4 regions of the Kitasatospora sp. NPDC059722 genome follow, and region 1 is predicted to be linked to each of the others. Evidence: riboswitches for the same ligand, from Rfam matches in the RefSeq annotation. Region 1 holds a riboswitch; each other region holds the start of a gene.
What was found. Region 1 has a riboswitch for cyclic di-AMP ahead of ACFV4F_RS00380 (hypothetical protein). Riboswitches for the same ligand answer to the same signal wherever they lie in the genome.
Positions count from the first base shown of each region.

Region 2: another riboswitch for cyclic di-AMP. It lies ahead of ACFV4F_RS34860 (transglycosylase family protein); the one in region 1 lies ahead of ACFV4F_RS00380 (hypothetical protein).
Region 3: another riboswitch for cyclic di-AMP. It lies ahead of ACFV4F_RS25155 (M23 family metallopeptidase); the one in region 1 lies ahead of ACFV4F_RS00380 (hypothetical protein).
Region 4: another riboswitch for cyclic di-AMP. It lies ahead of ACFV4F_RS16240 (transglycosylase family protein); the one in region 1 lies ahead of ACFV4F_RS00380 (hypothetical protein).

Region 1 covers NZ_JBHWGD010000001.1:86,903-94,283, reverse strand. Annotated here, with positions in the region: gene ACFV4F_RS00405 (SDR family NAD(P)-dependent oxidoreductase) at 1-256, opposite strand, end outside; gene ACFV4F_RS00400 (TetR family transcriptional regulator) at 395-1,015, shown strand; gene ACFV4F_RS00395 (TIGR03618 family F420-dependent PPOX class oxidoreductase) at 1,028-1,465, opposite strand; gene ACFV4F_RS00390 (alpha/beta hydrolase) at 1,696-2,865, shown strand; gene ACFV4F_RS00385 (MoaF N-terminal domain-containing protein) at 2,985-3,314, opposite strand; cyclic di-AMP (ydaO/yuaA leader) riboswitch at 3,800-3,972, shown strand; gene ACFV4F_RS00380 (hypothetical protein) at 3,974-5,269, shown strand; gene ACFV4F_RS00375 (hypothetical protein) at 5,292-5,783, opposite strand; gene ACFV4F_RS00370 (IclR family transcriptional regulator) at 6,061-6,858, opposite strand; gene aceB (malate synthase A) at 7,062-7,381, shown strand, end outside.
Region 2 covers NZ_JBHWGD010000084.1:6,850-14,230, reverse strand. Annotated here, with positions in the region: gene ACFV4F_RS34875 (MazG family protein) at 77-1,099, shown strand; gene ACFV4F_RS34870 (SDR family NAD(P)-dependent oxidoreductase) at 1,122-1,550, opposite strand; gene ACFV4F_RS34865 (cytochrome P450) at 1,817-3,100, shown strand; cyclic di-AMP (ydaO/yuaA leader) riboswitch at 3,311-3,479, shown strand; gene ACFV4F_RS34860 (transglycosylase family protein) at 3,485-4,414, shown strand; gene eno (phosphopyruvate hydratase) at 4,669-5,955, shown strand; gene ACFV4F_RS34850 (septum formation initiator family protein) at 6,166-6,651, shown strand; partial or broken gene ACFV4F_RS34845 (DUF501 domain-containing protein) at 6,623-7,162, shown strand; gene ACFV4F_RS34840 (exopolyphosphatase) at 7,288-7,381, shown strand, end outside.
Region 3 covers NZ_JBHWGD010000042.1:19,350-26,730, reverse strand. Annotated here, with positions in the region: gene ACFV4F_RS25170 (TetR/AcrR family transcriptional regulator) at 358-927, opposite strand; gene ACFV4F_RS25165 (alpha/beta fold hydrolase) at 966-1,793, opposite strand; gene ACFV4F_RS25160 (YiaA/YiaB family inner membrane protein) at 1,937-2,227, opposite strand; cyclic di-AMP (ydaO/yuaA leader) riboswitch at 2,480-2,638, shown strand; gene ACFV4F_RS25155 (M23 family metallopeptidase) at 2,651-3,484, shown strand; gene ACFV4F_RS25150 (hypothetical protein) at 3,542-4,471, opposite strand; gene ACFV4F_RS25145 (GNAT family N-acetyltransferase) at 4,514-5,164, shown strand; gene ACFV4F_RS25140 (sensor domain-containing protein) at 5,265-6,023, shown strand; gene ACFV4F_RS25135 (hypothetical protein) at 6,268-6,987, shown strand; gene ACFV4F_RS25130 (hypothetical protein) at 6,984-7,381, opposite strand, start outside.
Region 4 covers NZ_JBHWGD010000021.1:12,345-19,725, forward strand. Annotated here, with positions in the region: gene ACFV4F_RS16220 (helix-turn-helix transcriptional regulator) at 1-843, opposite strand, end outside; gene ACFV4F_RS16225 (ATP-binding protein) at 1,262-1,786, shown strand; gene ACFV4F_RS16230 (DUF397 domain-containing protein) at 2,250-2,522, opposite strand; gene ACFV4F_RS16235 (hypothetical protein) at 3,094-4,071, shown strand; cyclic di-AMP (ydaO/yuaA leader) riboswitch at 4,434-4,593, shown strand; gene ACFV4F_RS16240 (transglycosylase family protein) at 4,580-5,890, shown strand; gene ACFV4F_RS16245 (hypothetical protein) at 6,175-6,375, shown strand; gene ACFV4F_RS16250 (LacI family DNA-binding transcriptional regulator) at 6,550-7,381, opposite strand, start outside.

The sequences.
Region 1 (7,381 bases):
GCCCGCCGAGGTACGCGACTGCCTCCGCGACGCCCGCCACGACGGCGCCTTCGTCCGAGATGTCCAGCACCGCGGTGGTGAGCCGGCCGGCGGTGCCGTCGGCGGTCGCGCGGTCCGCGGTGCTCCGCAGGCCGTCCGCGCTGACGTCGACCGCGACGACCTTGCCGCCCTCGGCGAGGATCCGGTGCACGGTGGCCTGGCCGATGCCCGAGCCGCCGCCGGTGATCAGGACGTTCCGTCCGCTGAAGCGCTCCATGGTGGTTCTCCGTTCGTTCCCGTGGTCTCTCGACCTCTAGAGGCACGGTACGCCCAAGTGGCATAACGTGCCAATAAGTCTCGACATGCCGCCACGGCGTGAGCTGCCTCCCTGGCACGGGACGCGTACGCTGAGCCCGTGACCGGACGCCCTTCCCTGACCCAGCGCCGCCGCGAAGCCACCCGGCTGGACATCGCCCGCACCGCCGCCGCGCTCTTCGCCGAACGGGGCGCCGAGGCGACCACCGCCGAGGAGATCGCCAACGCTGCGGGCATCTCGCTGCGCACCTTCTACCGGTACTTCTCGGTCAAGGAGGACGCCGTCGCCCCACTGCTCGCGGCCGGCGGGCGGCGCTGGGTGGAACTGTTCGCGGAAAGCTCCGCCGACCTCCCGGTGCGCGAGGCGCTGGAGCGCTCGGCGGTCGCCTCGCTGACCCCGGCCGACGAGCCTGCCGCCGAGGCCATGCACTGGACCCGCAGCCTGCTGCGCGACCCCCGTCTCGCGAGCACCTGGCAGCGCGTGCACGCCGACTCCGAGGAGCGGCTGCGCGGCGTCCTGGCCGACCGCTGCCCGGAGGGCGCGGACGCGCTGGAGATCCGCCTGGCCGCCGCTGCGGCGACCGCCGCGATCCGGGTCGCCCTGGAGGAGTGGGCCCTCTCCGACGCCCCCGCGACGGGCCCGGGTTCACCTCAGGAGCTTGGCGCCCGCTGCATGCGCGAACTCACCGGGGGGCTGCGACTGTGGAGCCGGGTGCCGTGAGCAGGCTGTGCGTCAGTGGTCCTCGAAGGCCGCGGCCGGCAGGGGTTCGACGCCGACGACGCGGCGGATGCGGGTGGGCTGGATGAGGACGGTGACGCGCCGCTCGCCGGGGATGCGCCACTCGTAGCGCTCCGCGCCGAGGTACTTGCGGGCGAGATCGTCCATCCGGCGGTCGGCGCGCTCGCCGGTCACGAACCCGACGGCGCGGCCGTGGAGCTGGACCCGGTCGTACGGATCGGCCAGGTCGGCGTTGGAGAGGCAGACGCGCGGGTCGCGGCGCAGGTTCCGCTCCTTCGTGCGGCCGATGGCCGTGTTGAACAGGACGAGGTCGCCCTCCAGGTCCACCCACATCGGGGTGACGTGCGGGGCGCCCTCGGCGTCCGTGGTCGCCACGTACCAGATCCGCGGCTCGCGAACCCGAGCCCGGATCTCCTCGTTCCAGCCGCCCACCGCGCCACCTCCAGGGATCCCCGATCACCTGACGTTCTATCAGGTTCGGCTCGGCGAGATGACAGCTTTCAGATGACAGATTTCAAACTCTGTTATCTGAAAGTTGTCATCCGTCACCCGGAACCCCGGCCCGCTAGGGTGGAAGATCGCGTCCCGACGGGGAACCGGGGAGGTGCCCCGGATGTCCTAGCGGCGGGGGTGTGAGTTCGAGGCGTGGGAGCAAGTAGGACATGGGTCTGACGAGCCACAAGGTGTTGGCGCTGACCGTATTGATCGCCGTCGTGATGATGGCCGCCACGGTCTGGCTGTGGCCCAGACTCGCGAGGAAGACCTGGCAGGCGGTGCTCGGCCGGATCGGCACGCTGCTCGCCACCCAGTTCACCGTGCTCGCCGCGCTCGGCCTCGTCGCCAACAACTACTTCTCCTTCTACAGCAGCTGGGACGACCTGCTCGGCACCGGCGGTGACAACGGCCCGGTGGTGATCCACAACAAGGCGGACGCCTCCGGCCGCCTGCTCGTGGAGACGATCGGCCACGCCTCCGTCCAGGGCGGCGGCGCGATGGGCCGCGAGCCCGCCAAGTCCGGCGAGATCCGCAAGGTCCGGATCGACGGCAAGCTCACCCGGCTGTCCACGGAGGGCTACGTCTACCTGCCGCCGCAGTACTTCCAGCCCGAGTACGCGCAGCGCCAGTTCCCGGCCGTGATCGTCAGCACCGGTTTCCCCGGGCAGGCCGAGAACCTGATCACTCGGTTCAACTACCCGGGCGCGGCGCTCAAGCTGCTCCAGGAGGGGAAGATGCAGCCGACCGTCATGGTCCTCATGCGTCCCTCGCCCGCCCTCCCGCAGGACACCGAGTGCGAGGACATCCCCGGTGGCGCGCAGTCCGACACGTACTTCACCAAGGACGTCCCCTCGGCGATCCAGGCGAGCTTCCGGGTCTCCGCCGACCCGCAGGCGTGGGCCTTCATGGGCAACTCCACCGGCGGCTACTGCGCGGTCAAGCTCGCCATGCGCCACCCGGAGGTCTTCCCGACCGCCGTCTCCCTCTCCGGCTACTACCGTGCCGCCGAGGACCCGACCACCGGCGACCTCTTCGGCGGCAGCCGGCAGCGCCGGGACGAGGCCGACCTGATGTGGAGGCTCAAGAACCTGCCGCAGCCCAAGGCGGCCGTTCTGCTGGCGGGCACGAAGCAGGGTGACGGCGACTACAAGCACGACACCGAGGCGTTCATCGACGCGGTGCAGAGCCCCGGCCCGATGAAGGTCTCGTACAGCATGCTGGAGACCGGCGGCCACAACTTCGAGACGTGGAGCAAGCTGCTGCCGTCCTCGCTGGAGTGGCTGTCCGAGCACCTCAAGGTCCCGAACCAGCCGAATCAGCCGGCCCCCGCAGCCTGAAGCCGGCCTTCGTAGGCTGACAGCCGGTTCCCGCAGCCGGATGGTCCCCGTGGTCCGACTCGCTGCAGCCGGCCGGTTCCCGCAGCCCGACGGTCGCCGGCCTCGCGGACCGGCCGGCCTCAGGCCACCCGCTCCAGCGTCCCCGTGTGGAGCTCGCCGACCCGGCCGCCCTCGCCCTCGAAGGTCCAGAACGCGCGCACCGTCAGCCGGACCAGGTCCATCACGTGGCTGACGGTGATGCCGCTCTGCTCCGTCCAGCTGACGAAGTACACCTCGGGCGCGACCTCGGCGACGTGGAGCGCCACGTCCTCCCACTGGCCCGCCGACTCGCCGAGGCCCTCCCAGCGCAGCCGCTTGCCGTCGGCCGAGTAGGCGTTGCGGAAGGCCGCGCCGTTGTCGGCCCGGAAGAGGTAGGTGCGGCCGGCGAAGGCGGGCAGGGGCGCGGTCATGGTGCGGCGGTTCCTCGTCTCTGCGGGAGGGGGCGCGGTGCTCTTGTGCACGACGGTGGATGTCGGACCTCCAATTTATCCGATCGGGCGAGCTCGCACGCCACTGCCAGTGAAGACGCACCCCCGTCACCGTCACCACGCAGGGCCCGCCAGGGCACCGCCCACCATCGGGTGACACCGACACCGACACCGGCACCGCGACGGTCGGCGGCGCCCGGCTGCTCGGCGGGCGCGACCGCCTCGAACCCGCCGGGGCGCCGGACGCCGGGGTCCGGATCGGCGCCCGGCCCGCCCGATCATCGACGGCCCGCCGGGACACCGGCCAACTGATCCACTGCGCACCGTAGTTGATCGACACGACTGTGAGCTGCGCGACAACCGGCCGAGACGAGTTGTCCGTTCACGGACCGACTGCCTAGCCTGCAACGGCGTCCGCCCTCGCGGACCCCGCCGCCGGGACGCCGAGTCCCGTCCACCCGACGGCGGGCAACCGAGCACCACAGCGGACGGGAGCGGGGGAACCAAGGTCAGCGCCACGACCCGGCACGCCCTCGCGCGTGCCGGCCGCGGCTTGGGGTGAAGCCGTTCCCACCGGCGGCCGGGCGACCTCTCAGTCCGAACCCGACAGCTCACCTCGCAGGCGTCGCAGAGGACACCCCATGCACAAGCCTGCCCGGCGCCCCGCGCCCCGCCACGCCCGCCCGTCCCACCGCGGCCGCACCGCCGCCCTCGCCGCCACCGGCGCGCTCGCCATCACCGGCGCCGGCCTGTTCGGCCTCCAGTCCGCGCCCGGCGCCCAGGCCGCCACCGGTCCGACCGTCACCCAGGACCGGCTCGCCCCGGCCACGATGGTCGCCGGCCGGGCCGCCACCGCGACCCTCACCGTCCACTCCTCGTCCTGCTTCACCGCCAAGACCGTCGGTGTCGGCGTGCGCGACGCGGCCGGCAACAACCTCGACTTCCCCGGCAACGCCAGCAATGTGCCGATCTGCCCGTGGAGCTACACCTTCACCAGTGGCGCGCGCGCCCTGCCGGCCGGCACCTACACCCAGTTCGGGTTCTGGCAGGACTTCGGCGGCGCCTGGCACAACCTGCCGTCGCAGCAGCTCGTCGTCTCCAGCACCCCAGCCCCGACCACCACCCCGTCGGCCACCCCGTCGGCCACGCCCACCCCCACCCCCACGCCCACCCAGGCACCCACCCAGACGCCCACCCAGACCCCGAGCGCCACCGCCACCCCGAGTACCCCGGCGCCGTCCTCCCCGATCGCCGGCAAGTCGCTGACCTGGTCCGACGAGTTCAACGGCCCGATCAACTGGGGCCAGCGCTGGGTCGGCGACAAGAGCACCGCGTACAAGTACGGCAACCACAACCCGGACGACAACAAGCTCGACTGGCTGGACCCGAACAACGTCAGCGTGGCCAACGGCGTCGCCACCTTCACCGCCACCCCCGGCAGCAACACGCTGGAGAACGGCAAGCAGTCCTGGAACACCGGCTTCCTCACCACCGAGGGCTCCAGCGAGGGCTTCCAGGTCAAGACCGGCGACTACGCCGAGACCCGGGTCAAGCTGCCGGCCGGCTCCGGCGCCTGGCCGGCCCTGTGGACCTGGAAGAACGGCAACGGGGAGGTCGACTCCTTCGAGTACCACCCCGACAACCCGAACCTCCTGGAGCTGACCAACCACGTCAACCCGGGCAACTTCGACTACTACACCAACGCGAGCGCCGTCGCGAAGGACCAGTGGGTGACCATCGGCACGTACTACGGCGCCACCTCGGTGGACTGGTACGTCAACGGCGTGAAGGTGTTCTCGGACGGCAAGGGCGTCGGCGCGAACTTCTCGGCGTACCTGATCCTCAACCTGTCGGTGTGCGCGGGGCAGTACCACCCCGCGCCGCAGGGGACCGCCCCGATCACCTTCGCCGCCGACTACGTCCGCGTGTACCGGTAGCCGTCACCGGCCGTAGCGGACCTCAACCGGCAGCCGTCTCGACGACCCTGATGTCGAACGGCTGCCGGTTGTTGCGCGGGTGCCGGTCGTCCGGGCTGATCACCGTGACCTTCCCGCCGGTCAGCAGGCCCGTATGCGCCATGGGGGAGATCCGCACCGTGACGAGCGCGGTCGCGCTGCGTCCCTCGGGCAGGCCGGGGCCGAAGGTGCAGCGCACCTCGCGGCCCAGGAACGCCTCGCAGTTCTCGGGGAAGTACGGGCCCACGGCCGTCACCTCCTCCGGCAGGGTGACGATCACGGTGAAGGGCGAGGCGGTGGTGTCCGGGCCGAGGTTGGCGACGAAGGCGTGCACGGTCGTGGTGCCGCCGGGCGGCGCGGGGCTGGGGTCGAGCCGGACGACCTCCAGGTCGGAGTCGGACAGCGCCGCGGCCCGGCTCTCCGGCGCGAGCTGCACTGCCGGACGGGGGTCGGGCCGCTGCCCGGCCCACGACGGGACGGCGGTCAGCGTCGCCACCGCACAGCCTGCCGCCACGGCCACCGTCAGCCACGTCCCGCTCCGTGTCGCGTTCCCCGTCCTGCCGCGAAGCCTCTTGCGCCTGCGCTCCATCGCCGTTCACCATGCCCTCGTGCTCCGGCCGCCTGCGCTGTCGCGGGCCGCGTCCGCACCAGGGTGGCCGAGCGGCGGGCGGCCGTCGCCGCGCCCCGCCCTCCGTCCGCTCGAACGGAGGAACGCGTGCGCAGGAAGTCGACCAGTCCGACTTCCTGCGCATGACACCTCAACTGACCACCCATCAGGGTGCGAGGACCTGCCCGAGCCGGGCCGCGATCTTGTGCATCACCGGGACGAGCGAGGCCGCGCCGTCCTGCTGCTCCAGCGCCCGGATGCGGGCCTCGGGGCCGGAGACCGACAGCGCCGTCGGCGTCGGCGCGCCCGGGACGGCGAGCGCGATGCAGCGCACCCCGATCTCCTGCTCCTGGTCGTCGACGACGTACCCGCGCTCGCGCGCCTCGGCGAGCTGGTGCAGCAGCTCCTGCGGGTCGGTGACGGTGTACTCGGTGTGCGCGGGCAGCGTGTTGGGGCCGAGTATGGCGCGCGCCTCCTCCTCGGGGAGCTGGGCGAGCAGCGCCTTGCCGACGCCGGTGCAGTGCGGCTGCACCCGCCGGCCGACCTCGGTGAACATCCGCATCGAGCGGCGCGACTGCACCTGCCCGACGTAGACCACTTCGCCGCCCTCCAGGACCGCGAGGTTCGCGGTCTCGCCGGTGGCCTCCATCAGCTCGGCCAGGTAGGGGCGGGCCCAGCTGCCGAGCAGGCGCCCGGCGGTCTCGCCGAGCCGGATCAGCCGGGGGCCGAGGGTGTAGCGGCGGGCGGTGTCCTGGCGGACGTAACCCTGTTGCACGAGGGTACGTACCAGGCGGTGGATGGTCGGCATCGGCAGGCCGGAGGTGGTGGAGAGCTCGCTGAGCGTCGCCACGCCGCCGGAGTCGGCCAGCGCCTCCAGGAGCTGGAAGGCGCGTTCGACGGACTGCACGCCGCTGCTCGCGCGGTCGGCGCCCGTCGTCGATGCTGTGTCGGGGGTCGCAACCACCGGCGTTCCCTTCGCTGTCGGGGAGGAGTAGAGTCCCGGCGATCACATCAACAAACCGTTGAAATTCTGTATCGCGGAAACTAGTCTCCACCTTACAGAATCGAATGCGCCGACAGGTGGGTTCGGATCAAGGAAGTTCCCCAAAGGAAGCTCCCACCGGAGCTCCCTTCGCCAGGCTCAACCGTCTTAGGAGTGTCCTGCTCATGGCCACAGATCAGGGACCCGGCGTCTCCCCCGCCGCTCCGGTCGTCACTGTCGCCGGTCCGCGCGTCCACCGGGCGGAGGAGGTGCTCACTCCGGAGGCGGTCGCCTTCGTCGTCGGCCTCCACCGCGCGTTCGAGGGCCGCCGGCAGGAACTCCTCGCCCGGCGGAAGACCCGGCGCGCCGAGATCGCGCAGGCGGGCACGCTCGACTTCCTCCCGGAGACCGCCGACGTCCGCGCCGGCGACTGGAAGGTCGCCGAGGCGCCGCGCGCCCTCCAGGACCGCCGCGTCGAGATCACCGGCCCCACGGACCGGAAGAT
Region 2 (7,381 bases), on a different contig from region 1:
TCGGAGATCCGCGGGACGGTGGTCCGGATCGGGTTCTGCTGGTCGGGCAGGGGGCCGGGGCGGGTAGGTTCGGGGTGTGACGACGAATACTCCGGGCGCGAAGTTGATCCTGCTCACCACCACCCACCGGGTGGCCCCCGGGCTGCTGGCGTGGCCGGCGTGGGAGGCGTTGCGGTCGGCGGGGCGGGTGCTGGCGGGGGACGCCGGGCATCCGCAGGTGGCCGCGGTGCGGCAGGCCGGGGTGGACGTGGAGATCGTGGAGCCGGCTTCGGCGCCGGCGCTGGCGCGGCTGCTGACCGAGGAGCCCGCCGGCCGGGCCCCCACGGTGTGGCTGGGCAGCCCCGACGGGGACCCGGGCCTCACCGCGGCGCTGGCGCGCCTGGCCGTGGAGCACGCGGGGGAGGTGCCGGAGATCGAGGTGCTGCCGGGGTCGTACGACCTGCCCGGCGCCCGCCTGCTGGACCTGGTCTCGGTGATGGACCGGCTGCGCTCGCCGGGGGGCTGCCCGTGGGACGCCGAGCAGACGCACGCGAGCCTGGTGAAGTACCTGGTCGAGGAGGCGTACGAGCTGGTCGAGGCGATCGAGGAGGGGGACCGGGAGACGCTGCGCGAGGAGCTGGGGGACGTCCTGCTCCAGGTGTTCTTCCATTCGCGGATCGCCGAGGAGCACCCGACCGACGCCTTCTCGATCGACGACGTGGCCGGTGACCTGGTCGAGAAGCTGATGTACCGGCACCCGCACGTGTTCGGGGACGTCGAGGCGGAGGGCGCCGCCGAGGTCGAGGCGAACTGGGAGCAGCTGAAGGCGGCCGAGAAGGCGGACCGCGAGTCGGTGCTGGACGGCGTGCCGGCCGGGCTGCCGTCGCTCGCGTACGCGGCGAAGCTGGTGTCGCGGGTGCGCCGGGCCGGGTTCGAGGGCGTGCCGGACGAGTCGTACGAGCTGCCCGCGGAGCTCACGGAGGAGTCCGCGGGCAGGCTGCTGCTGGCCGTGGCGCAGCGGGCGCACGACGCGGGGGTGGACGTGGACGCGGCGCTGCGCGCGGCGGCGCGCGCCTACCGGGACGCGGTCCGCGAGGCCGAGGGCCTCAAGCCGGAGTAGACGCGGGGGAAGGGGAAGGGCCTCAGGCCGCCGTCACCGCGTCCTGGACGGTGGTCCGCGGCTGGGGCAGGACGACCTCGCCGATGGCCTCGCCGACGAGGGCGACGAGTTCGGCGAGGCGCTCCAGGCCGAGATGGTCGGGAAGGTCGGCGAGGGAGATGATCCGCTCGCCGTCCGGGCCGGCGACGCAGAACAGGTCGATCGGCCCGAGGTGCTTCTCGGCGGTGTCGACGAGCGCGGCGACGTCGCTGGGGCGGCGGACGTCCCCGCCGACGCCGACGACGGGGCAGCCGGGCCGGTCGAGTTCGCCGGCGAGGTCCTCGGCGACGCCGGCCCGCTGGTCGGCGATCAGCACTCCGGCGGCGCCGGCCGCGGTGAACCGGCGGGCGAGGTCGGCTCCCGACCCGCCGTCGAGTACCGCGATGACGACGACTGCCCCGGTGACCCGCATGGTGCGCTCCTCCCTGTGGGCGGTCCGCACTGACGCCCACGATTTCTGCCGAGGATCGTAGGCAGGTCCTGACCCTCCGCAACAGGGGTTACCCCTCAGGTGACCAGGCTCACGCCTGCCCACCGTCCAAGAGCTGTCCAAAACCCGTCCACGCACTGTCCACGGGCCGTTCGCGGGGCGTTGAGGAACGGTCCGCGGGCCGTTGACGATCCGGTCACTCACCGTAGATGGCGGGGTGCCCCCGACCCACCGGATACGGTCGTCCCATGCCAGTTCAGCCCGACGCCGCCCGCCCGCCGCTCTTCACGTGGGAGTTCGCCGCCGACCCGTACCCGGCGTACGCGTGGCTGCGCGAGCACGCCCCGGTGCACCGCACCACGCTGCCGAGCGGGGTGGACGCCTGGCTGGTGACGCGGTACGCGGACGCGCGGCAGGCGCTGGCGGACGGCCGGCTGTCGAAGAACCCGGCGCACCACAGCGAGCAGGCGCACCGCACCGGCCGGGTCGGGATCCCGGGGGAGCGGCAGGCGGACCTGATGACGCACCTGCTGAACATCGACCCGCCGGACCACACCCGGCTGCGCCGCCTGGTCTCGAAGGCGTTCACGCCGCGCCGGGTGGCCGAGTTCGAGCCGCGGGTGCAGCAGCTCACCGACCGCCTGATCGACGGCTTCGCGCAGCGCGGTTCGGCGGACCTCATCCACGAGTTCGCGTTCCCGCTCCCCATCTACGCGATCTGCGACATGCTCGGCGTGCCGGCCGAGGACCAGGACGACTTCCGCGACTGGGCCGGCATGATGATCCGCCACGGGGGCGGCCAACGCGGCGGCGTGGGGCGGGCGGTGAAGCGGATGCGGGCGTACCTGCTGGAGCTGATCCACCGCAAGCGGGCGGACCTCGGGGACGACCTGATCTCGGGCCTGATCCGGGCGAGCGACCACGGCGAGCACCTCACCGAGAACGAGGCCGCCGCGATGGCGTTCATCCTCCTGTTCGCCGGCTTCGAGACGACCGTCAACCTGATCGGCAACGGGACGTACGCGCTGCTGCGCAACCCGGAGCAGCGCCGCCTGCTGCAGGAGTCGGTGGCGCGGGGCGAGACGGCGCTGCTGGAGACCGGGATCGAGGAACTCCTGCGCTACGACGGTCCGGTGGAGCTGGCGACGTGGCGGTTCGCGACCCACCCGCTGACCATCGGCGGGGTGGACATCCCGGTCGGCGACCCGGTGCTCGTGGTGCTGGCGGCGGCGGACCGGGATCCGGCCAGGTTCTCGGACGAGAACACCCTGGACCTGGCCCGGGCGGACAACCCGCACCTGGGTTTCGGGCACGGCATCCACTACTGCATCGGCGCCCCGCTGGCCAGGCTCGAAGGCCGGTCGGCGCTGGCCACGCTGTTGTCCCGGCTGCCCGATATCGCGCTGGCGGAAAGCCCGGAGAACCTGCGGTGGCGCGGTGGCCTGATCATGCGCGGATTGCGCGAACTTCCGGTCGAATTCAGTCCCGAGAGCCGTTCACCGCACGCGCTTCCCGACGCTCCGACACACTGACGGGACGTCGCGAACCGGTACGGATCGGCCGTATGAACACCCATCAATCCGGACAAACAGCCGCCGTTGGTAGGCGATCGACCACGTGCCGTAATTTCTGTGTGATGTCTGCGATATGAGCTTGTGATTGGTCTGAGGATCTGTCTACTCTCCCTGGAGTTCGCAGCTGCGGACCCCGAGTGCGGAACGCCGAGTCCTGCCCGCCGCGCCACGGGAAACCGACCAGAACCCTGGGCAGGGGCGGGGGAACCAGGTTTGTTGCCGTTCCTCCACGGCTTGGGGTGAAGCCGCCCGAGCGGAATCGTTTCCGCAGACGGCGGCCGGGCCACCTCCCGGTCCGAACCCGACAGCTCACCTCGCAGGCGTGCGGAGAGGGACCCCTTCATGCTGTTCGTTGGAACCGGTCGTCACCGCCGTCGCACCCAGACCGAGAAGGCCATCGCCGTCGCCGGAGTGGCCGGCGTCGGACTCGCGATGCCGATCCTCACCGCCACCGGCGCCTCCGCCGCCCCGGCCTCCGCCTGGGACTCCGTCGCCCAGTGCGAGAGCGGCGGCGACTGGGGCATCAACACCGGCAACGGCTTCTACGGCGGCCTGCAGTTCACCTCCAGCACCTGGAAGGCCTTCGGCGGCACCGCGTACGCGGCGCAGGCCAACCAGGCCTCCAAGGGCCAGCAGATCGCGGTGGCCGAGAAGGTCCTGGCCTCGCAGGGTCCGGGCGCCTGGCCGGTCTGCTCGAAGAAGGCCGGCCTGTCGAAGGGCGGCGCCCCCGCCGCCGTCGACACCTCCGACGCCAAGCCCGCCGCGCAGCAGCACTCCCAGCCGGCGCAGCAGCAGCCCGCGGCGAAGCCGGCCCAGCCGAAGCCGGCTCAGAAGCCCGCCCAGCAGCAGTACCAGCAGCACACGCAGCAGGCCCAGCAGCAGCCGCAGGCCCCGGGCTTCTCCGGCAAGGCCGGCTGGGACGCCGACGCGAAGGTGTACTGGTACCAGAACAACGGCACCTGGTACTGGACCAGCCACCAGGGCGTCTACCAGCAGTACGCGGGCCAGGCCCAGCAGCAGGCCGCTCAGCAGCAGTACGCCCAGCAGCAGGTCCAGCAGCAGTACGCCCAGCCGCAGCAGCAGGCCCCGCGCGCTGCCGTCGCCCCGCAGGGCGGCCACGACTACACCGTCCACGCCGGTGACACGCTGTCGAGCATCGCGTCCGCCCAGGGTGTGCACGGCGGCTGGCAGTCGGTCTACGACGGCAACCGCGGCACCGTCGGCGGCGACCCGAACCTGATCCTGCCCGGCCAGGTGCTGCACCTCGGCTGACGCCGGCCGGAACCGGTGCGACACGCCACGGAGGGGGCCGACCCCGGATCGGCCCCCTTCGTCCGCTTCCGCCCCTTTTCCCGGGGAGCCCAGGTGAACTACCGGTAAGTAGCCCGGCCACACGCTGAGACGGGACCGAGGTCGGCGTGGCCCCGGGACCACGTGCGGTTAGGCTCTGGTCGTAACGACTCCGCAATCATCCCGCCGGCCGCACCACTGGTCAGCGGGACCCTGCTTCCGCAAGGAGATGCCTCGTGCCGTCCATCGATGTCGTCGTAGCCCGTGAGATCCTCGACTCGCGTGGCAACCCCACGGTCGAGGTCGAGGTCGGCCTCGACGACGGCAGCACCGGTCGTGCCGCTGTCCCGTCGGGTGCCTCCACCGGCGCCTTCGAGGCGCTGGAGCTCCGCGACGGTGACAAGAACCGCTACTTCGGCAAGGGCGTGGAGAAGGCCGTCCTGGCCGTCATCGAGCAGATCGGCCCGGAGCTGGTCGGCTACGACGCCACCGAGCAGCGCCTGATCGACCAGGCCATGCTCGACCTGGACGCCACCCCGGACAAGTCCTCGCTCGGCGCCAACGCCATCCTGGGCGTCTCGCTGGCCGTCGCGCACGCCGCCTCCGAGGCGAGCGACCTGCCGCTGTTCCGCTACCTGGGCGGCCCGAACGCGCACGTCCTGCCGGTCCCGATGATGAACATCCTCAACGGCGGCTCGCACGCGGACTCCAACGTCGACATCCAGGAGTTCATGATCGCCCCGATCGGCGCGGAGTCCTTCTCCGAGGCCGTCCGCTGGGGCGTCGAGGTCTACCACACCCTCAAGGGCGTCCTGAAGGAGCGCGGCCTGTCCACCGGCCTCGGCGACGAGGGCGGCTTCGCGCCGAACCTGGACAGCAACCGCGAGGCCCTGGACCTCATCACCGAGGCCATCCAGAAGGCCGGCTACGTGCCCGGCCGCGACATCGCGCTGGCCCTGGACGTCGCCGCCTCCGAGTTCTACCAGGACGGCGCCTACCAGTTCGAGGGCAAGGCCCTCTCGGCCGCGGAGCTCATCGAGTACTACGCCGGGCTCGTCGCCGCCTACCCGCTGGTCTCCATCGAGGACCCGCTGGACGAGTCGGACTGGGACGGCTGGAAGGCCATGACCGTCAAGCTGGGCGACAAGGTCCAGCTGGTCGGCGACGACCTGTTCGTCACCAACCCGGCCCGCCTGGCCAAGGGCATCGAGACCGGCACCGCCAACGCGCTGCTGGTGAAGGTCAACCAGATCGGCTCGCTGACCGAGACCCTGGACGCCGTCGAGCTGGCCCAGCGCAACGGCTACCGCTGCATGATGTCGCACCGCTCCGGCGAGACCGAGGACGTCACCATCGCCGACCTGGCCGTCGCCACCAACTGCGGTCAGATCAAGACCGGCGCCCCGGCCCGCTCCGAGCGCGTCGCCAAGTACAACCAGCTGCTGCGCATCGAGGAGATCCTCGACGACGCCGCCGAGTACGCCGGCCGCGGCGCCTTCCCGCGCTTCCGCTCCGCGGAGTAATCACGCTCTGCGGAGTAATCAGCACGGTCGCTCCGCGGAGCAATGAGCACAGCCGCTCGGCGGAGTAGTACGCACAGCGAGCACGAGGGCTGAACACCTCCGGTGGTGCACGCCTGACCGGTGCCCCGCCGTTCACCCCGTAGGGTGGACGGCGGGGCACCGTCGCGACCAGGAGGGGAACGGGAGATGGCTGGCTGGAGGATCCCGGGCTTGGCGGCCCGTCCTCGCTTCACGAGCCGGGCGACCGTCCTCGTCCTGGTGCTCTGCTCGCTGGTGGCGATCCTCGCCTACCCGACGCGGCAGTTCATCTCCCAGCGCGCCGAGATCTCCGCCCAGCGGGCGAAGGCCGAGCACGCCCGGCAGCAGGTCGAGCAGCTGCGCCGGGACAAGGCCCGCTGGCAGGACCCGGAGTACGTCAAGGCGCAGGCCCGTGCCCGGCTGCACTACGCGATGCCGGGGGAGACCCCGTACATCGCGGTGGATCCGGCCGGAGCGGGCGCCGCCCAGTCCTCCGCCGCCCCGCCCGCCCCCTCCGACGGCACGGCCGGCGGCGCGGTGAAGGCCGCCAAGCCCTGGTACTCCAGCGTCTGGGACTCGGTGGACGCCGCCGACACCGCGGCCCTGGCCCCCATCGCGCCGTCGACCCGTCCCCTCCCACCGTCCCCCGCTGGAGACCCCTCCCCCCATGACCACTGAGAACCACCCCGCCGTCTCCGACGCCGACGTCGCCGCCATCGCCGCCCAGCTGGGCCGGGTCCCGCGCGGCCTGCGCGGCGTGGCCCACCGCTGCCCGTGCGGCAACCCGGACGTCGTCGAGACGGCCCCGCGGCTGCCCGACGGCACGCCGTTCCCGACGCTCTACTACCTGACCTGCCCCAAGGCCGCCTCGCTGATCGGCACCCTGGAGGCGGACGGCGTGATGAAGGAGCAGACCGCCCGGCTGGCCGAGGACCCGGAGCTGGCGGCCGCGTACCAGGAGGCGCACGAGGACTACATCGCCCGGCGCGACGCCATCGAGGTGCTGGAGGGCTTCCCGAGCGCCGGCGGCATGCCGGACCGGGTCAAGTGCCTGCACGTGCTGGTCGGCCACTCGCTGGCCGCCGGAGAGGGCGTCAACCCGCTCGGTGACGAGGCGATCGGCATGCTGGAGGACTGGTGGGCCAAGGGCCCGTGCGTCTCCCCGGCCGAGGTCGAGGCGGCCGGCGAGCGGGTCCTGCGCAACCGGGCCAAGGACCAGGACCACGAGGCCGTCATCGCCGCCAAGGAGCAGAAGACCGCCGAGCGCGCCGCGAAGAAGCGTGCCGCCGACGAGGCCGAGGCGCGGGAGTCCGAGTGAGCACGACCCGCGTGGCCGCGATCGACTGCGGCACCAACTCGATCCGGCTGCTGGTCGCCGACCTGGACCCGGCGACCGGTGAGATCACCG
Region 3 (7,381 bases), on a different contig from region 1:
TGGCCCGGTACTGTCGGCGCGAGGGGTTGTCGGCCTCGGGGGCGCGATCAGGACCGGCCCGAGTCCGGTCGCGCGAGAGGTCGACTTGGCCGACTTCTCGTGTGTTGTGCCCCGGGATTCCAGGGCCCGTAAGAAGTCGACCCTGCCGACTTTTCGTGCTGTCCTCGGGTGGTGGGGGAGGGGGCGGTCGCGTCCTGCTCGCCTGGGAGGTCGGTCTCGCCGACTTTTCGTGCTGCCCTCAACCTGCTGCTGCGCCTTCGCGTAGCGAGAGGTTGGCGGCCTCGTCGGGGGCGCGATCGGGACCGGCCTCGATCTCGTCTGCGTGAGAAGTCGACGCGGCCGACTTCTCGTGTCGCCTCAGGCCTTTGGCCAGGTGTGGAGGCCGCTCGTCAGGGTGGTGATGAGGCGGTCGTGGGTGGTGGTCAGGTCTTCGGCGAGTTGGAAGGCTCCGGCGATCGAGAGGGAGGCGAAGCCGTGGGCGAGGGAGCGGACGGTGCGGGCGGCGTGGATGGCTTCGGAGCCGTCGAGGCCGTACTCCCGCAGGACGGCGACGATCACCCCCACCAGCCGGGCCGCCGCCGCGTTGAGGTCGTCGTCCGCCTGGGGGGCCTGCGGCAGGGCGTTGTACCGGTGCGGGTACGCCGTCGCGTAGGCGTGGTAGGCGCGGAGGACGGCGGCGACGGCGTCGTCCCCGCTGCGGCCGAGGGCGGAGTCGGCGAGTCGGGCGGCCAGTTCCTCGGTGACGCGGACGGCGATGAGCCGCCGCAGTTCGGTGAGGCCGCCGCTGACGTGCTTGTACAGGGAGGGGGTGGCGACGCCGGCCCGGGTGGCGACGGCGGCGAGGGTGAGGCCGTCCGGGCCCTGGTCGTCGATGAGGGCGAGGGCGTGGTCGACGACCTGCTCGGGCGTCAGTCCGACTCGGGGCATGGCTCGGTCTCTCTGTGTCGTGATCCGGGGGAGGAGGCTCAGGCGATCTCGGCGAGGAAGGGCAGCAGGGCACCGGCGACGGCCTGCGGGTTGTCGGCCATCGGGTAGTGCCCCGAGCCGTCGATCATCACCTTCCGGGCGCCGAGCGCCGCGGTCTGCCGGTCGGCGACGACCTCCGGCTTCGGGAAGTCGGGGTCCTTGGTGCCCATGAGGACGAGCGCCGGGCACCGCACGGCGGCGGTCCAGCCGACGGGCGAGGAGTCGCCGCGGACGTGTCCGCGGGTGGCGGTCCTGCGGCCGGGGGTGCGCAGCGCGTCGACGAGCCCGGCCACGTACGCGTCGAAGTCGGCCGGCTTGGCGCCCGGGTAGGCGAGCTTGCGGTGGTAGAAGCCCCAGAACGCGGGCCAGTGGATGACGACGGTCCCCATGGCGTGGACGACGCCGCGCATGAGGGCGTTCTGCGGGAGGTTCTCGATGAAGGCGTCGATCAGGACGATCCCGGCGACCCGCTCGGGCGCGTCCCCGGCGACCTTGACGACGGTCGCCCCGGTGTAGGAGCTGCCGGCCAGGACGGCCCGCTCGATGCCGAGGTGGTCGAGCAGGGCGAGGACGTCGGCGGCGATGGCGCCCGGCGCGTAGTCGTCCCAGGCGATCGAGGACTCGCCGAAGCCGCGCAGGTCCATGGTGATGACGCGGTGGCCGGCGGCGGCGAGCAGCGGGACGAGGTGCCGGTACGAGCGGCGGCTGTCGAGCATCCCGGGGAGGAGGACGACGGGGGTGCCGTCGCCCTTCAGGGTGTCGTCGAAGGCGATCCGGCCGCCGGGAACGTCGAGGTACTGGGTGTCCGGGGTGGTGGTGCCGTTCATGGTGGGCCTCCTCGGTCCGCTGCTGCGGTGGCATCGGCGGTGCTGCCGATAGCCATAAAGCTAAGGCTAATAGCCTTAGCCGTCAAGCTATCGGCCCGCTCCGATGTGAGGAGGTCGTCCGCGCCGACCGGCACCCCGCCCCCTCACGTCCCTTCGACCTTGAACGGGTCGTGCTCGCTGAGCAGCTTCTCCAGCCGGGCCTGGTCCACCCGGGTGACGATCTCGTTCGTCTCCTGCTTGTCCCGGATGACCTTGGCGAGCGTGAAGGAGGAGGTGACGGTGTAGAGCAGGCCGATCCCGAGGAAGGCCCGGGTCCAGGCCCCGACCGGCAGGTAGGCGATCCCGAGGGCGAGGGCGGTGCCCGACAGGGCGAAGGAGAGCACGGCCTGGAGGTAGTACGCGGCCGTGGTGCGTGACTGCATCGGTGCGTTCATGGCGCCAGGATGGCGGCGGTCCGGCCGCCGCACATGAGTAGGAGTACTCAGACGGGCCTGGTCAGGCCGTCGTTCGGTGATGCCCAATCACGTTAAGTAGTGCCAGGGGTGGGTAAGAGCCGCAAATCAGTCATAGGGCGCAAGGCACCCGCCCGGTTGTCGGCCGTCCCGGGCGGATGGCTTGGAATCAGGGCGCCCTAGGATTAACGTTTGATAACGCAGCGCGGTCGAAACGCCGTACCCAGACGGCACCGTGCGCCGTCGCCTAATCCCGCCGGCCGGCCTCCGGGCAGGTCAGGGAGCCGGGGAACCACGTTCCTTGGGGTGAATCGGCGGGGCCCCGGCCCGGCCGTAGGAGACCTTCCTGCTCCGAACCCGTCAGCTAACCCGGTAGGCGCGAAGGAAGGAAAGGAGCACGCCTCCGTGGCGTCGACGCACACCCCGGCACAGCCCGCCGGCCCTGCCGCCGGTACCCAGCTCCTCGACCACCCCCGTCCGGCCGGGGACGAGTTCCCGGCCCCGGAGGCCGAGGCCAACCGCCACCGGATGCCGCGTCAGACCCGCGGAGCCTCCCCGCTGCTCGGCGTCACCGCCGTCGCCGCCACCCTGGGCGCCACCGGCTTCGCCTCCGCGACCCCGGCCGCCGCGCCCGCCGTCGAGTCCCCGGACGAGGCCCCGGTCGCTCTCGCCGCAGACCCCGGCCTCGCGCTCGCCGCCCGCATCCAGCAGCAGGCCGACGGCCAGCGCACCGCCGCCGAGGAGAGCGCCCGCGTGCAGGCCGCGCAGGAGGCCCAGGCCAAGGCCGCCGCCAAGGAGGCCGAGGCGAAGAAGGCCGCCGACGACGCCGAGAAGGCCAAGGCCGCCGCCCTCACGCTGCCGGTGCGCGACTACAACCTGAGCGCCCACTACGGCCAGAGCGCCCGCTACTGGGCGCACCTGCACACCGGCCTGGACTTCGCCGCCGACACCGGCACCGCCGTGTTCGCGGTCGGCCAGGGCACGATCACCTCGGCCGGCTGGTCCGGCGCGTACGGCTACCGCATCGTCGAGACCCTGCCCGACGGCACCGAGATCTGGTACTGCCACCTCTCCTCGATCATCAAGGGCAGCGGCACGGTGACCTCCGGCCAGCAGATCGGCAAGGTCGGCGCCACCGGCAACGTCACCGGTCCCCACCTGCACCTGGAGGTCCGCCCGGGCGGCGGCGCCCCGGTCGACCCGGAGACCTGGCTCCAGCAGCGCGGCCTGAACCCCTAGCCGCCGCGCAACGCAAACAGGAAGGGCCCCGACCGTCGCCGGCCGGGGCCTTCCGCATCAGTCCCGTTCCGACGGCTCCGACGATTCCAGCGATTCCAGCGATTCCGACGGCTCAGACGCCTGCGGCAACTGCGCCAGGTACGCCTCGATCTCCGCCGGCCCCGGCTCCGGCGCGAGCTCCGGGAACTCCTCGACCAGCAGCCGCGGCAGCCCCGGCACCGTCCACTCGCCGCACAGCGCGAGCGCCGCCTGCACCGCCGCGTCCTCGAACTGCCCGAAGTCCCCGGCCAGTTCGTCCGGCATCGGGCGCCCCAGCGCGTTCAGCTCGGCGAGGTTGCGGTAGCTGCGCCGCATCAGGCCCTGCTCCAGCAGCCGCCGCGCGCCGTCCGTGGCCATGCCGACCGACAGCACCCGGCCCGGGCCCCAGCCCTGCTCGTCCGGCTCGTCCAGCCACCCGGCCTCGGCCAGCGCGGCGAACGCGTCCAGCCGGTCCTCCTCGGCCAGTTCGAGGAACCCGGCGAGCCAGTCCCGCACCGCGGCCCCGTCCGTGACGTCCACCCCGTGCGCGCGCAGCAGCACCGCGTACAGCCGGGGCCACGTCACCAGGTCGGCCCGGCGCAGCAGCCCGGCCGCGACCTCGCCCTGCCACTCGGCTTCGGCGTGCAGCCGCTCCTGCCGCTTGGCGTTGAGCCGCTTCGCCGCCCGCTGGTGGTCGACCAGCAGCCGGACGGCCTCGCCGTACGCGAACGGGTCCTCGTCGGGGGCGGGCTGGACGTACAGGTGGAGCCGCTCGTACAGCAGGTGCTCCACGGCGTCCGAGGTCAGTTCGGGCCAGCCGTCGCGCATCCTGCCCTCGCCCAGCTCCAGCAGCGCCAGCACCGTGCGCAGCGGCGCCTCGGCCACCGGGGTGCGGCCCTCCGCCGCCGCCCAGGCGAGCAGGTCGGCGGCCCTGGTGCGCGGGGCGAGCCGCAGGTCTTCGTCGTTCATAGCTCGAACGGTAACCGCTGGTCGGGGGTAGGGTCGGCAGCCATGGTCCCCGTACGTCTCACCGGCCCCCGGCTGGCCATCCGCGAGTACCACCACACCCCGGAGGAACTGGACGCGCTGCACGCGCTCTTCGGCGACCCGGAGGTCACGCGGTACCTCCCGTTCGAGCCGCGCGACCGCGAGGCCTGCGCGGACCAGCTCGCCCTCTACCTGGAGGGGGCGATGGAGGAGGAACGCGACACCTACCGGCTGGCCGTCACCCTCCACGGCGCCGACGCCGCACCCCGAGCCGACGCCCGAGCCCGAGCCGACGCCGCACCCCGAGCCGCCGCCGGAGCCGACGACCCGGCGGACGCCGCGCCGATCGGCCAGGCCGCCCTCACCCTCGGCCCGTACCGGTCGGCCGAGCTCGGGTACGTGCTGCGCCGGGACGCGTGGGGGCACGGCTACGGGAGCGAGACCGCCCGGCTGCTGTGCGTCCTCGCCTTCGACCACCTCGGCCTGCACCGGCTGGCCGCCTCCGTGGACGTCGACAACGCGGCCTCCGTCCGGGTGCTCGGGAAGCTCGGCTTCCAGCGGGAGGGCCGGGTCCGGCACGACGTCCTCAAGGGCGGCGTCTGGTCCGACTCGTACCTGTACTCGCTCCTCGCCGACGAGTGGCGGGGGAGCGGAACGGCGGGTACGGGGGGTTAACCCCACCCCGGATCCGCCAGGCCTCCGGATGCCGCCGGACCACCCCGCCCCACAAGAATGGAACCGTCAGCAGGGGAACGAGACGGGCAGGGGCCGGGACATGAGCAGCTTCACCACACACGACCGCGACTGGGACGTCCTGGACGGCCACGACGGCCGCACCGGCGAGCGCACCGACGACAGCCGCCCCGCCCGGGCCCGCCGCACCGAGGAACCGCCGCCGTTCTGGCGGGCGCCGTTCTCCGCGCACTACTACCGCGAGGTCGGCTACGCCCTCACCGGGCTGCCGGTCGGGCTCGTGGGCTTCGCCGTCGCCGTCATCCTCTTCTCGTTCGGCGTCGGCACTTTCGTGACCGCCCTCGGACTGCCCGTCCTGGCCGGGCTGACGGTCGCGGCCCGCGGCTTCGGCCGGCTGGAGCGCTCCCGGGCCCGCGGCATGCTCGGCCTGGACGTGCCGGGACCGGCGCCGGTGCGCCAGAGCCGGCCCGGCACGTGGGGCGCGATCACCGCGCGGCTGGCGGACGCGGCCGGGTGGAAGGGCGTGCTGTACCAGGTGGTCATGTTCCCGTGGGCGGTGTTCAGCTTCGCGATGACGCTGGTGTTCCTGCTGGTCGGCTGGACGATGGCGCTCTACCCGCTCTACCACTGGGTCTTCCCGACCTTCACCTCGTGGCGGGGCTACAAGGTGTTCGACTACACGGACGGCAAGGGCGTCGAGCACGTCTACTTCGTCGAGGGCGCCGGGCAGATCGCCGCGGTGTCGGTGGCCGGCATCGTGATCGTCTTCCTCACCGCACAGCTGGTCCGCAGCCTGACCAACGTCAACCGGGCCGCGATCCAGGGCCTGTGCGGCCGCTGACCCGCCGAGCGAGCCCCTCCCGGCCCCGACCGCGCCCCGGAACGCTCCGGATGCGGCCGGGGCCGGCCCGTGTTGCGATGGCCGGGTGGCCGACGACACCCCAGCCGCAGACCCGGCCGCAGACCCGGCCGCAGACCCGGCCGCAGACCCGGCCGCAGACCCGGCCGCAGACCCGGCCGCAGACCCGGCCGCAGGCCCAGCCACGGACCCGGCCGCAGACCCGGGCCGCGCCGCGGACCCGGCCGTGGACCCGGACCCGCTGGTCACCTCCCGCCCCCTGGACGAGTACTGCGCGCTCTTCGGCCTCACCCGGGCCCGGTTAGCCGCCCTGCCGGGACCGGTGCTCGACTGCCCCGGCGGCGCCGCGGGTCTCCCCGCCGAGGCCCGCGCCCTCGGCTGCCGCGTGATCGCCGCCGACCCGGCCTACGCCCTGCCCCCGCCCGCCGTCGCCGCCCACGCGCTCGCCGCCCGGGCCGCGATGGCCGCCGCCATGACCACCCGCCCCGAGCTGTACCTGTCCGCGCGGCTGCTCCCGCCCGACCGCTACCTGCGCAGCTGGGACCGCGCCCGCCGCCTGTACGTCGCCGACGCCGCCGCCCACCCGGAGCGGTACGTGGCCGCCGCGCTGCCCCGACTGCCGTTCGCGGACGGCACGTTCGCCCTCACCCTGAGCGGCTACCTGCTCTTCGCCTACCCCGAACGCTTCGCTCCGGCACGGCAGTTGGACGCCCTGGTGGAGCTGGTCCGGGTGACCTCCCCGGACGGCGAGGTGCTCGTCCACCCGCTGCACGACGGCCGCGGCCGCGCCTGCGGCCACCTCGACGCCCTGCGGTACGCGCTCGGGGAGCGCCGGGTCACCAGCGAGATCCGCCGCTTCCCGCGCGCCGGGGACGGTCACACCCGCCGCGTCCTCGCGTTGCGGGCCGCCGACCGCCGCCGCCGCGAGGCCGGCCGCACCGCCTAGGAGCCGTCCCCCGGAGCCGCCTGCCGCGGCGGAACGACCGCAGGAACGGAAGCAGGCACAGAAGCGGGCGCGGGCACGAAAGCGGGTACGGACACAGGGGCCTGCGGGCCGGTCGGCGCCTCCAGCCGGGACAGGATCTTCTCCGCCAGCCAACTCCGGTCCGAGCCGTACGGAATGCCGTCCGGCAGCATCAACTGCCCGGCCACCGCGTCCCGCAGCCGCTGCGCCTCCGCGCCCGGCAGCCCGGAGAGCAGGCCCCGCGCGGCCAGCAGCGCGTGGTACTGCTCGAAGCCCGAGCGCGGGCGCTCGATCGCGTCCAGCACGCTCGACAGGTCGGCGAGCGCAGGATCGCCCTGCATGAGCGCGAGCGCCTGGATCCGGCGGCCCTCCGAGC
Region 4 (7,381 bases), on a different contig from region 1:
GAGCAGGTCTATGGTGCGCTCGGGCGTGAGGCTGTCCACGCAGAGGCGCTCCATGACCTGGATGTAGGCGTCCACGTCGTCCCGCTTGTCGAGGTAGAGCGCGCTGGTGAGCTGCTCCAGGTAAACGACGTCGGCGAGGTCCTGCTCCGGGAAGCGCAGGATCGTGAACGCGCCGGACTCGCCCGCGTGCGCGCCGAAGCGGAACGGCATGACCTGGATGACGACGTTGGCCTGCTCGGCGACGTCGATCAGGTATTGGACCTGGCCGCGCATCACCTTGGGCCCGCCGACCGGGCGGCGCAGCGCGGCCTCGTCGATGACGGCCCACAGGCGCGGGTTGTTGCCCTCGGTCAGCAGCTTCTGGCGGCGCAGGCGGAGGCTGACCCGCCGTTCGACCTCCTCCTCGCTGATGACCGGCCGACTCTGACCGAAAACCGCCCGCGCGTACTCCTCGGACTGCAGGAGTCCCGGGATGAACTGCACCTCGTACGTGCGGATCAGCTGCGCGGCCTCCTCCAGACCGACGTAGGTCTGGAACCAGCCTGGCAGCACGTCGTTGAAGCTGTGCCACCAGCCGGACTTGTTGGCCTCGCGGACCAGGCCGAGGAGGGCCTCCCGCTCCAGGCCGTCGTCCACGCCGTAGAGGCTGAGCAGGTCGGCGACGTCGCGCTCCTTGAAGCTGACCCGGCCGAGCTCCATGCGGCTGATCTTGGACTCGGAGGCGCGGATCGCGTAGCCGGCGTCCTCGCGGGTGATGCCGCGCGCCTCACGCAGGCGTCGCAGCTGTGAGCCGAGGAGGATCCGGCGGACCATCGAGCCGCCGCCCGGCTGAACTGTGGTCATGCGGTCGAAACCTCCACCTAGGGCAAACAGCGCACAGTCTGCCATCAGTTGAGCGCTCACGGTGCCGATACTGACGGATGTTCCTATCAGTTCTGCACTCCACACACCAGGATGCACGTGCATCCGGCGCTTGCATATGCCAATAGTGCGACTGCACGTGAATCGACTCTTGCATCTGCAGTGAGCGCAGAGGACCATGGTGCACGTGCACCTGCACATCCCTGGCAATCCCGCGGGCTCCGCGTCGACCCCACGCGCGACTCCGTGCACCAGCCCGGCAGCGTCCCCCACGCCACCGGGCCTTCGTGTGCGCGCGCGCCTCGTCGAGGAGGGGGCCGTGCGGCCGAGCGAGTCGGAGGTGACCGGCATGACCCCGGCGGGTCCAGCCGTGTCCGCCCCCTTATGGGAGGAGCTCTTCATGGGCACCGGTACGGCTTTGGCGGTTGACCCCCACGTGGTCACCTGTACGCTCGCTCCTCGCTTCGAAGCCGTCAGAACCGCACGTGACTTCGCCCGGACCGCTCTGCAGCGCTGGGGGCTGATGGAGCTGTTCGACGACGTCGCGCTGGTCGCGTCGGAACTCGTGACCAACGCGCTGCGGCATGCGATCGGCGCACGGCCCGACCCGGTGGGCGGCGCCCTGGGCGAGTACGACTTTCCCACACAGCACGGTGGTGACGGCAGGCTGCCGATCCGAATAAGCCTCGTGCACCGCGCGCCGCAGATCGTCTGCGCGGTCAGCGATCCGAGCAGCACCGGCCCGGTCGCCCGGGAGGCGGACTTCGTGGCCGAATCCGGCCGCGGGCTGCACCTGGTGGACTCGTTCAGCCACTCCTGGGGCTGGCACCCGCTGGGCGGGGGCAAGGTCGTCTGGGCGCTGTTCGAGGCCGACGCGCAGGCCGCGACCCCCGAACTCGGTGGCCGGCACCGGCGCTCCGCCTAGCGGCGGACGGGCACGCACCCCCGCAGCGCGGGCACGCGTCCCCGGATCGATGGACACCCCGGGAGGACCGAAACCCCGGGAAGAAGCGGTAGTTCGCCCTCGCCGGGCTCGCGCCGGAGACCCACCGGCCCCCCGCAGCGCACCCGCGACGACCAGTGCGCCCCCGACGGCCGACGGGCCGCCAGTGCGCGGGACAGCAGCGCACGGGACAGCGTTACGCGGGACAGCAGCGCACGGGACGGTGGAGAAGCCCGCGAAGAGGCACACCACCGAGCGTGTGACCGAGCGCGTGACGAACCGCGCGGACGACCGCGGGGCCGAGCCTGCGGAGAAGACAAAGGCCGCCGTGGTGTCAGCACCCACGACGGCCCCCCGATGGCTCCTGGTGCGGAGCGGTGGCCGGACCGACGGACGTCCGGTGAAGCGGCCGGACGGCCCGGTGAACGGCCGGACGGACGTCCGGTCAGGCGGACAGGTGGTCGAACTCCCCGTCCTTGGCCCCCAACAGCATCGCGGCGATCTCGGCCCGCGTGTAGATGAGCGCCGGACCGTCCGGGAAGCGCGAGTTGCGCATCGCCACGTCGCCCCCCGGCAGCGCGGCGAACTCGACGCAGTTGCCCTGGGAGTTGCTGTGCAGGCTCTTCTGCCAGACCACTCCCTCCAGCTCGGTGGCGGCCATCCCGTTGTAGGGACCGTACGAGCCGCCCAGTTCCTGCGATTCGTGCGAGTCGTGCATAGAAGTCTCCCGAAGAGCCCCGGAGTTGCGGTCCAGCGCGGCGCCCCCGGCACCCGCCGAACGAACGGGCCGGCCCCGTACCAGCCCGGCACAACGCCTCACTTGACGCGATGATAGCCCTTGTGCACGTGCATCAGCACGAGACGGTGCAGGTGCACGAGGCCTTTCACCGGCCGACCTGAACTCTTCACGGACCCTTCTCCTGACGGTACGTAAACGGACATAGCCGACCGAACCGGCCCGCTTCCGATAACCGGCCGTGAGCGGCTCCCCGCTAAATGTTGATCTTCGAAAGCCGGGAGTCGCGCACTCGTGACCCTCCGTCAGACCGCCCGTCGACTGTGAGACATCTCACGCGCCACAGGTGCAACGTGACGCCCCACCGGACACGTCTCCAGGAGATACCGGCGGACGCGCGGGGGTTGGGCCAGGTATGTCCGGAATATGACCTAATGACCGCTCATCGACCCGCGCACGCGGGAGCTCCGCGCGCCGCGCACACCACGCTCGCGCGAAACCGGCACGGCAGCCGACTGCAGCCCTGACGGGCCGATGTCCTACGATCTCCGCCATGAGCACCGCAGCCATCCCGGGCGCGCCACTGCCCGTTCGCACTCCAGGCTCCCGTGCGCGGGGGCGCCACCGTCGCCCCGAGCGCCCCGAGATCCCGTCCGGCTCCCCGGCCCTGGTGCTCGCCGTGCCCGCGACCGCCGGGCCCGAGTCCCGCTCGGTCGTCGAGGAGCTGCTCTCGATCGTCCGCAGCGAGCAGAACGGCGTCCAGACCGCGGTGGGCTACCTCCCCGGCGACGGCACCGAGGGCGCGGACGGCACCGAGCGCAGCATCGGCGAGCTGCTGGCGGCCGCCGCCGAGGCCGGCGTCCCGGCACCGATCCTGGTACCCCTGGTGCCCGGCCCGCACGACTTCCTGCCCGAACTCCACGCACTCGCCGCCGAGTACGGCGCGCACGTCACCGACGTGCTGGGCCCGCACCCGCTGCTGGCCGAGGCCGTCCACGTCCGCCTGTCCGAGGCCGGGCTGGCCCGCGCCGACCGCGCCCGCCTGTTCGCCATCGCGACCGCCGCGGACGGCGTCGTGCTGACCACCGTCGGCGGCGAGGACGCCGCGGCCGCCGCCGGCATCACCGGCGTGCTGCTGGCCGCCCGCCTGGCCGTCCCGGTCGTCCCCGCCGCGCTCGACGTGCCCGGCTCGGTCGCCGCCGCCGTCGCGCACCTCAAGGAGACCGGCTCGCAGCGCCCCGCGCTGGCCCCGCTGGTGATCGGCCCGGAGGCGGACTCCGAGCTGCTCGCCACGGCCGCCGAGGAGACCGGCTGCCCGTCCGCCGCGCCGCTCGGCGCCTACCAGACGGTCGGCCAGCTCATCGCCTCGCTGTACCTGGCCGCGCTGCCGGCGCCGTCCGCGGAGGCCCTGGCCGCCGCGCAGGCCCAGGCCGAGGCCGAGGCGGCGGAGGCCGCCTCCGAGGGCTCCCGCGCGGCCCACGCGGCCGGTGGGACGGCCTCCGGGGCGACCGGGGAGGCCGCCGGCGAGTAACCGCCGACAACGCGTACGGAAGGGCCCGGAGCGACCGCGCTCCGGGCCCTTTCGGCTTGCGGCGTAAGGGAATTAAGAGCCGAATGCGCGAGATGTCCGTTCTGTGATTGTTTGCGATCGGGTGACCGCCCGTCATGCGATTCCTGAGAGCCTGACAGTTGTGCACATCCGCAGGTTTATTGCGAGAAAACGATCATTTTCGATCTTGGAGAAGGAAAGTTTTGGTGGCTTTCCATAATCCGTGATGCGCATCACAGGTATTTGCAGTTCGTACTTAAGTCTGCTTAACGTGCTCCCCGTTCGTGACCACACGGACCCAGCACATCCGCAACGCCGAGTCCTGCCGTCGGGTGCGCTGGAAGCGCGAAAACGCACCACGGCAGGAGCGGGGGACCCACAGGTAAGTCGCCCCGGACCGATCCACGGAACGGTCCTGGGCTAGGGGTGAAGCCGCGCCACAGCGCGGCCGGGCAACTCCGGCCCGAATCCGACAGCTCACCTCGCAGGCGTGGGAGAGGACCGCGTCTTCATGCTGCCCACCAACGGCACTCGCCTGTCCAGCCGCACCCGCCGCGTGATCGCCGCCCTCGGCGTCGCCGGCGTCGGCCTCACCATCCCCTGCCTCACCTCCGGCACCGCCTCCGCCGCCTCCGTCGCCACCTGGGACAAGGTCGCCCAGTGCGAGAGCAGCGGCGACTGGAGCATCAACACCGGCAACGGCTTCTACGGCGGCCTGCAGTTCACCTCCAGCACCTGGGCCGCCTTCGGCGGCACCTCGTACGCCCCGCAGGCCAACCAGGCCACCAAGGACCAGCAGATCGCCGTCGCCGAGAAGGTCCTCGCCTCGCAGGGCCCCGGCGCCTGGCCCGTGTGCTCCGTCCAGGCCGGCCTGACCGCGGGCGGCGCCCCGGCCGCCGTCGACACCTCCGCCGCCGCGAGCACCGCGAAGGCCGCCCCGGCCGTCAAGCCGGCCCCGAAGCCCGCCGCCAAGCCCTCCGCCCAGGCGCAGGACCAGGCGCAGGCCCCGGCCGCCGCCGACTCCGCCAAGGGCACCTGGGCGCAGAAGCGCCAGGACTGGACCCAGGGCGGCACCACCCAGGCCGGTGCCTCGGACTACACCGTCGTGGCCGGCGACTGGCTGTCCACGATCGCCGACAAGCACAACGTCAAGGGCGGCTGGCAGCGCCTGTACGAGCTGAACCGCGGCACCCTGACCGACGGTCCGGACACCATCTACCCGGGCCAGCACCTGTCCTTCGGCGACTCCGCCCAGGCTCCGGCCGGCCAGTCCGGTGACTTCAACTGGTTCGACCGCTCGCAGAAGCCGGGCCAGTCCTCCGCCGGGAACGCCGTGAACGCCCAGCCGGCCGCCGAGGCCCAGACCCCGGCCGCCAAGCCGTCCTCGAAGCCCGCCGCCAAGCCCTCCGCCCAGGCGCAGACCCCGGCCCCGGCCGTCACCGGCTCGATGGCCGCCGCGGTCAGCTTCGCCAAGGCGCAGGTCGGCCAGGCGTACGTCTACGGCGGCACCGGCAACGGCGGCTGGGACTGCTCGGGTCTGACCCAGGCCGCGCTGCGCGCCGCGGGCATCTCCATCCCGCGCGTCGCCAACGACCAGGCCGCCGCGAGCACCCACGTCTCGCTGGACAGCCTGCAGCCGGGCGACCTGCTGTTCTGGTCCAACAACGGCCAGGACTCCGGCGTCTACCACGTCGCCATCTACATCGGCGGCGGCCAGTACGTCGAGGCCGCCAACCCGAGCTCGGGCGTCCGCCTGCAGACCATCGCCAACTGGGCGCCGGACTTCGCCGGCCGCGTCTGAGGATCCTTCCGGAACCGTCCCGCCGGGGACGGGTGACGGATCGCGGATGACAGCGAACAGATGACAGATAACAGATTTCATCATCTGTTATCTGTCATCTGTCACCCGCCCACCGCCCCGGGGAGAGACTGGTCGCTCTCCCCGGGGCTTCGGCGTACCCGCCTCCGAAGTCCGTGCCGCCTCCCCCCGGCGCGCACCCGCGGCTCCGCGCATCGGAGCATTCGCGTGGTCAAACCCCGGCCCAGCGGGCATGCTGCTGCTCTGCACCCGAGGAGGAGTCACCCATGGCCCAGGTCACCGTCACGCTCGACGCGAACCTCGCGATCGACGCGATGATGCTCTCCGGCACCAAGAGTCCCCAGGACGCCGTCGAACTGATCCTGCGCGACTACCTGGCCCGCGGTCGCCGCACCGAGACCCGCACCGGCGACGCCGCCGACGGCCACCGCGTCACCGCCGACCGCCCGACCGTCCAGGAGGGCTGACCCCGGCCCGGCACGGCACTCGCGGCACAGCCCAGCACGGCGCAGCACAAGCCCAGCACAGCACAGCACAGCCCGGCACAGCACAGCACAAGCCCGGCACAGCCCGGCACGGCACGCCGAAGGGCCCCGGAGAGCAACCGCCCTCCGGGGCCCTTCACACGGCCGTCACCGGCCTCAGCGCGCGCAGGCCCCCGTGGAGCCGCGCATGACCAACTCCGGCTGGAACATGAACTCCCCGCGCTGGGCGGCGTTCCCGCCCACCTCCTCCAGCAGCGCGTCCACCGCCGCCGTCGCCATCGCCTCGACCGGCTGGCGGATCGTCGTCAGCGGCGGCTCGGTGAAGGCGATCAGCGGCGAGTCGTCGAAGCCGACCACCGACACGTCCTGCGGCACCGACAGCCCCCGCTGCCGCACCGCCCGGATCGCCCCGAGCGCCATCATGTCGCTGCCGCACACGATCGCCGTGCACCCCTTGTCCAGCAGCGCGCCCGCCGCCGCGTGCCCGCCCTCGACGCTGAACAGCGTGTGGTGGACCAGCTCTTCGGCCTCCTCCTGCGTCCGCCCGAGGACGGTGCGCATCGCGGCCGTGAAGCCCTCGATCTTGCGCAGCACCGGCACGTACCGCCTCTGGCCGACCGCCAGCCCGATCCGCTCGTGCCCCAGCTCGGCGAGGTGCTGGACGGCCATCCACATGGCGGCCCGGTCGTCCGGCGAGATGAACGGCGCGTCGATCCGCTCGCTGAAACCGTTGATCAGGACGAACGGCACCCCGCGCCCGGCCAGCCGGGCGTAGCGGTCGTGGTCGGCGGTGGAGTCGGCGTGCAGACCGGAGACGAAGACGATGCCCGCCACCCCCCGGTCCACCAGCATCTCGACCAGTTCGTCCTCGGTGGACCCGCCGGGCGTCTGGGTGCACAGCACCGGCGTGAAGCCGTGCCGGCTGAGCACCTGCTCGATGACCTGCGCGAGCGCGGGGAAGATCGGGTTGCTGAGCTCCGGCGTGATC